Hahella chejuensis KCTC 2396: one gene and its partner. The protein of the gene in region 2 binds, or shares a complex with, the protein of the main gene of each other region. Links are inferred from orthologs where the notes say so. Each region holds a gene or a part of one and is shown on either strand. Other genes may lie near its edges.

Region 1 (3,184 bases), 4.1 Mb from region 2 along the record:
CGGCTCAAATTTGATCCAGACGTGACCATACTGACCACGACCACCGGACTGACGAACAAATTTACCTTCGATTTCGCAGGTATTGCGAATAGCCTCACGGTACGCCACTTGAGGCTTACCAATATTAGCCTCAACCTTGAACTCGCGACGCATACGGTCAACGATAATATCAAGGTGCAACTCGCCCATTCCTGAGATAATAGTTTGCCCAGTTTCCTCATCAGTCTTAACGCGGAAAGATGGATCTTCTTGAGCAAGCTTGCCCAAAGCGATACCCATCTTCTCTTGATCCGCCTTAGACTTAGGCTCTACCGCAACAGAAATTACTGGATCAGGGAACTCCATACGCTCCAGAGTAATAATGTTATTTGGATCACACAAAGTATCACCAGTTGTAACATCCTTAAGACCAATCATCGCCGCAATATCGCCAGCGCGAACTTCTTTGATCTCTTCACGGTTGTTAGAGTGCATTTGCACCATCCGACCGATCCGCTCTTTTTTACTCTTAACAGGGTTATAAACACCCGTGCCAGACTCCAGAACACCGGAGTAAACACGAATAAACGTGAGCGTCCCAACAAATGGATCCGTAGCAATCTTAAACGCCAAGGCAGAAAACGGCTCATTATCGTCAGACTTACGTACTGCGACAGTTTCTCCGTCATCCAGAATACCTTCGATTGCCTTAACTTCTGTCGGCGATGGCAGGTACTCAATGACAGCGTCAAGCACAGCCTGAACACCCTTGTTCTTAAATGCAGAACCGCCCAATACTGGAACAATCTCGTTAGCCAAGGTGCGAGCGCGAATGCCAGCTTTAATCTCTTCCTCAGTTAACTCGCCTTCTTCCAGATACTTGTTCATGTAGTCGTCATTAGCTTCAGCAGCAGCTTCAACTAATTGCTCACGAAGCTTGGCGCATTTCTCCTGAAGATCAGCAGGAATCTCCTGATACTCAAAAGTCATGCCTTGATCGGCTTCGTTCCAGATGATCGACTTCATCTTAACCAGATCAACCACCCCCTTAAACTCGTCTTCAGCACCAATAGTCATCTGAAGAGGCACAGGAGTAGCGCCCAAACGATCTTTCAACTGTTTAACGACGCGCTCAAAGTTGGCGCCCGCACGGTCCATCTTATTCACAAACACCATGCGAGGAACTTCGTACTTGTTAGCTTGACGCCATACGGTCTCTGTCTGAGGCTGAACACCGGAAGAACCACAAAGTACGACTACCGCACCGTCAAGTACACGCAGAGAGCGCTCTACCTCGATGGTAAAGTCAACGTGCCCAGGAGTATCAATGATATTGACACGGTGCTGATCAAACTGCTGCTGCATGCCAGCCCAAAAACAAGTCGTCGCAGCGGAAGTAATAGTAATTCCGCGCTCCTGCTCCTGCTCCATCCAGTCCATTGTTGCTGCGCCGTCGTGCACCTCACCAATCTTATGAGAAAGACCGGTATAAAACAAAACACGCTCCGTTGTCGTGGTTTTACCTGCGTCAACGTGAGCACAAATACCGATATTACGGTAGCGCTCTATGGGAGTTTTACGTGCCACGATTAATTACTCCAAAATTAAAAACGGTAATGGGAGAAAGCCTTATTAGCTTCCGCCATACGATGGACGTCTTCACGCTTCTTGACAGCAGCCCCACGGCCTTCAGCAGCTTCCAGCATCTCAGCCGCCAGACGTGCAGCCATAGACTTCTCACCACGCTTACGGGAGTACTCAACCAACCAGCGCATAGACAGCGCCATTTGACGAGATGGTCGAACTTCTACAGGCACCTGATATGTAGCGCCACCTACACGACGGGACTTAACTTCAACCAAAGGCTGAATGTTTTCCAGAGCAAGTTCAAATGTTTCAATTGGCTCTTTTTTGGCTTTGTTGGACACAATATCCAGAGCACCATAAACAATACGCTCCGCTACTGACTTCTTACCACTTTCCATTACGTGGTTAATGAACTTAGCCAGTTTCTTACTTCCGAACTTAGGATCCGGCAGGATTTCACGCTTCGCAGCGACTCTTCTTCTTGGCATGATAAGCCCTCAAAAATAAAAAAGGTCTTCAGGTAAATCTGACATGACTAAAAGCCAGCCAGCCTTACTCTTATCCAACAACTATTATCAAGACTTGCCACGCTTGGCGCCGTACTTAGAACGACCCTGTCTACGATCGTTTACGCCAGCAGTATCCAAGGTTCCACGCACGGTGTGGTATCGCACGCCTGGCAAGTCTTTTACCCGGCCGCCGCGGATCAACACAACACTATGCTCTTGCAGGTTATGACCTTCACCACCAATGTAAGAGGTTACTTCATAACCATTTGTTAAACGAACACGACACACTTTCCGCAAAGCTGAGTTCGGCTTTTTCGGGGTAGTCGTATATACACGGGTACATACGCCGCGACGCTGCGGACAACCTTGAAGCGCTGGAACATCGCTTTTCGCGACTTTACGGCTTCTAGGCTTGCGTACCAATTGGTTAATGGTTGCCATTCAAGCTTACTCCGTTAACAACAGATAGATATTTAGTGCCCAACTATAATAAGGGCGCCAAGTGTACTGACGCCCATTCAACGAGTCAAGGCGACTGAGGCTAAAAAACCACCAGCCGCCTTCGACATTGCAGATTATTTATTCAGTTCTGCGCTCAACGCCTGAACAACATCTGCTGCGCTAACGCCACCTTCCTTCTGCATGCGCTTGCGTCTTCTCTCCTGATGGTAAGCAGACCCAGTTCCAGCAGGAATAAGTCGACCTACAACTACGTTTTCTTTCAGACCACGTAGATGATCCTGCTTACCAGTTACGGCCGCTTCTGTCAGAACGCGAGTAGTCTCCTGGAACGATGCAGCAGAAATGAAGCTTTCTGTCGCCAAAGACGCTTTAGTTATACCTAGCAATACTCGTTCGTACCGCGCAGGCATCTTCGCCTCTTCTCCAGCCTTCTCGTTCTCTTCCAGAAGTTTCACCAGCTCAACCTGATCTCCTTTAATGAGAGTGGTATCCCCAGAACTCAACACATCAACCTTACGAATCATCTGGCGTACGATAACTTCAATATGCTTATCATTTATAACAACGCCTTGAAGACGGTATACATCCTGAATTTCGTTAATGATGTACTTAGCCAGCTCACCAACCCCCAGCAACCTCAGAATGTC
Region 2 (3,159 bases):
CGCTTCCTGAATCTCTTCGCGGATAATGTCGTTGCACAGATCTACGCACTCATCGCAAATAAATACAGACGGACCGGCGATCAGCTTGCGAACCTCATGTTGGCTTTTCCCGCAAAAGGAGCAATACAGCAATTTTCCGCTGTCTTCGCCCTTTCCGCTTCTTTCATCAGCCATCAAACTACCCCTAAATTAATTCAATACATGTAAGACGGGTTTAGTTAGTCTTACGTATTTACCATACACCAAGTATGCTAACCAACCACCCGTTTATCAAGCACGGAGTCTATCAGGCCATAATTTTTAGCCATCTCCGCATCCATGAATTTATCCCGGTCAGTGTCACGAGCGATCGTCTCAATATCTTGCCCTGTATGCTTGGAGAGGATGTTGTTCAGTTTCTCGCGCAACAACAAAATTTCCTTTGCATGTATCTCAATATCGGAAGCTTGCCCCTGCAGACCGCCCAGCAATGGCTGGTGGATCATCACGCGAGAGTGCGGCAAACAATAACGCTTTCCAGCCGCACCGCCGCTTAAGAGTAAAGCGCCCATACTCGCCGCTTGTCCAATGCACATCGTAGAGACGTCAGGCTTAATAAATTGCATGGTGTCGTATATTGACAATCCCGCGGTCACGGAACCGCCGGGAGAATTGATGTAGAGATGAATATCTTTGTCCGGGTTCTCTGACTCCAGGAACAACAACTGCGCCACCACCAAGTTAGCCATATGGTCTTCAACTTGGCCGACCAAAAAAATGATCCGCTCCTTCAATAGCCTCGAGTAGATATCGTAGGATCTTTCGCCGCGCGCGGTTTGCTCAACCACCATAGGCACCAGAGCATTGGCTATTTCTAATTTATTCATCATTGTTGCGTTGTCGTCGCGAGCCATTTTTATCAGAACTCCATTGCTTTCTATAAAAGACAAACAGCCGGACGTTACCGGCTGTTTGTCATTCTAGCTTAATTTGCTGGCTTTTTTAGCGCAAGACCGCGTTTTTTATTCCGCGCTTTGCTCCCCGTCTTCCGCTTGCTCAGCGGGAGCCGTTCTTGGCTTGACAGCGTCTTCGTATGATACGGACTTAGTTTCGATCTTCGCTTTGTCGGCCACAAAGTCCACCACTACGTCTTCCAGAACTACAGACTGCATTTGAGCCTTCTGCTCAGGATTGCTCATATACCAGCTAACGACTTGCTCAGGCTCCTGATAGCTGGACGCCAGCTCACGAATTTTCGCTTCGATCTGCTCTTCAGTCGCTTCAAGATTGTTATCTTTTACTACTTGCGCAAAAATCAAACCAGTCTTAACGCGTTTGACCGCCTGATCCTTAAACAGTTCCGCAGGTAACTGCGAAGCTTTCATTTGACCGCCGCCAAAGCGCTGAACAGCATCTTCGCGCATTCTGTTAACTTCAGAGTCAACAAGAGCGGACGGCACTTCAAATTCGCTCAAGCCCAGCAACTGGTCAACCACTTGCTGTTTAACTTTGTTTGCGATCGCAAATCTTGCTTCACGCTCCATGTTTTTGCGAATTTCGACTTTGAAAGCCTCTTCTCCGCCTTCCTGCACTCCGTACTGTGCAAAAAATTCATCATTAATTTCGGGCAGCTCAGAACGTTCAACCTTGCTTACTTTCACTTCAAACTGAGCGAGCTTACCTTTCAGGTTTTCTGCGTGATAGTCTTCAGGGAAAGTCAGATCCAGCGTTTTTTCATCACCAGCTTTCAACCCCACCAAACCGTCTTCAAAACCAGGAATCATTCGCTGGGAGCCGATAACGATCTGTGCATTTTGCGCAGAACCGCCTTCGAACGCTTCGCCATCAATCATGCCTTTGAAGTCGATAGTCAGACGGTCGCCCTCAGCAGCTGCGTCTTCGCTGTCTTTCCATTCAGAAGACTGCTGACGCAGTTTTTCGATCATGCTGTCTACATCGGCATCAACGATTTCAAAGTCTTCTTTTTCAACGCTGATGGAGGAGAGGTCGCCAATGGACACTTCAGGATAGATTTCGAAAGTAGCGATAAACTCCAGATCTTCGCCATCTTCAATTTTCTTAGGTTCGAACTTGGGATAGCCAGCGGGGTTCAGGTCTTCTTTCTGAAGCGCCTCAACATAAGCGTCGCGCATCATTTCGCCGATAACTTCCTGGCGCACGCCTTCTCCGTAGCGCTTCTTGACCACGCTCATCGGTACTTTGCCGGGACGGAAACCATTCATGCGGACAGTACGAGCAGTTTTCTGCAAACGCTTCTCTACTTCCGAGTTAACTTGAGTTGCCGGCACACCAATTGTCATTCGACGCTCGATAGAAGAGGTCGACTCTAGCGAAACTTGCATGATAATCCTCGATTCTGATACGCAACTTAAAAAAGTGGAGGCAAATATTACGGAGCCCCGACTGCTTTAGCAAGTAGAGAATACAAACAAGGAGCTTCGCAATTATTAAAAAATTAACATGGTGCGAAAGGAGAGACTCGAACTCTCACACCTTTCGGTACTGGAACCTAAATCCAGCGCGTCTACCAGTTCCGCCACTTTCGCACTATAAGAGGTAGTTTTTCTGCAAAATACATCAAAACTTTTTAACAAGCCCTAAAGCTTGAGAGGAATGGGGTGGACGAAGGGGATCGAACCCTCGACCGCAGGAATCACAATCCTGAGCTCTACCGACTGAGCTACGTCCACCACAAATGCTTCGCTACCTAAGGCCACCACTTTAAAGCATGGCGCGCCCGGCAGGACTCGAACCTGCAACCCTCGGCTTAGAAGGCCGATGCTCTATCCGGTTGAGCTACGGGCGCTCTATATTCGCGAATCCTTGCGAATTACCACCTTAAACCGTGATCACTCACTGAGTAAAGTGGTCGGGGTAGAGAGATTCGAACTCCCGACATCCTGCTCCCAAAGCAGGCGCGCTACCAGACTGCGCTATACCCCGCTCTTAGTGAGACCAGGCGTCTCAGCGAAAGCTGGCGCGAATAATACTCGTGGCGCCCACCATCGTCAACCATCAATTTGAAAATACTTAAAATATTTTCCAACACGGACCTTTTAAGCGGTGAGCGCATATAAATGAAAGAAGTATCCAAAGTCAGCTCTCAGCACCTCCCTTCCCTCCAAGCACACGATTTCGCCGCCAGACTCAAACAATCAA

Evidence for each region.
Region 1: the proteins of tig (region 2) and rpsG are in contact, whole or in part, in a crystal structure (PDB 3GTY), measured with the Thermotoga maritima proteins. The link is inferred for Hahella chejuensis KCTC 2396 from one-to-one orthologs. Residues at the interface, in WP_004081061.1 of Thermotoga maritima: Glu122, Val124, Val129, Leu130, Tyr133, Glu188, Gly259, Ile262, Tyr263, Glu266, Ser270, Glu273, Gln274, Glu277, Arg308, Gln311, Ile312, Ser315, Tyr316, Glu325, Arg329, Arg336, Leu363, Phe366, Trp367, Arg373, Leu377, Arg381, Leu384, Glu387; in WP_004081843.1 of Thermotoga maritima: Lys34, Lys52, Lys55, Glu59, Arg62, Gln63, Glu66, Asn67, Lys69, Val71, Arg95, Ala109, Lys110, Lys111, Gly112, Arg113, Pro114, Glu117, Glu121, Ile124, Ala125, Tyr127, Asn128, Asn129, Thr130, Gly131, Lys135, Asp139, Arg142, Met143.

The regions. Positions count from the first base shown.
Region 1 is NC_007645.1:6,347,429-6,350,612, forward strand. The notes cover bases 320-3,184. They hold rpsG (30S ribosomal protein S7), read right to left. Parts: upstream 2,055-3,184; coding sequence 1,584-2,054; downstream 320-1,583. Other genes in these bases: fusA (elongation factor G), read right to left, coding at 320-1,566; rpsL (30S ribosomal protein S12), read right to left, coding at 2,142-2,516; rpoC (DNA-directed RNA polymerase subunit beta'), read right to left, coding at 2,651-3,184. Also shown: more of fusA, read right to left, coding at 1-319.
Region 2 is NC_007645.1:2,208,292-2,211,450, reverse strand. Bases 173-3,012 are described here. They hold tig (trigger factor), read right to left. Parts: upstream 2,343-3,012; coding sequence 1,002-2,342; downstream 173-1,001. Other genes in these bases: clpP (ATP-dependent Clp endopeptidase proteolytic subunit ClpP), read right to left, coding at 252-893; clpX (ATP-dependent Clp protease ATP-binding subunit ClpX), read right to left, coding at 173-174. Outside these bases: more of clpX, read right to left, coding at 1-172. UniProt on the Bacillus subtilis protein: Involved in protein export. Acts as a chaperone by maintaining the newly synthesized protein in an open conformation. Functions as a peptidyl-prolyl cis-trans isomerase.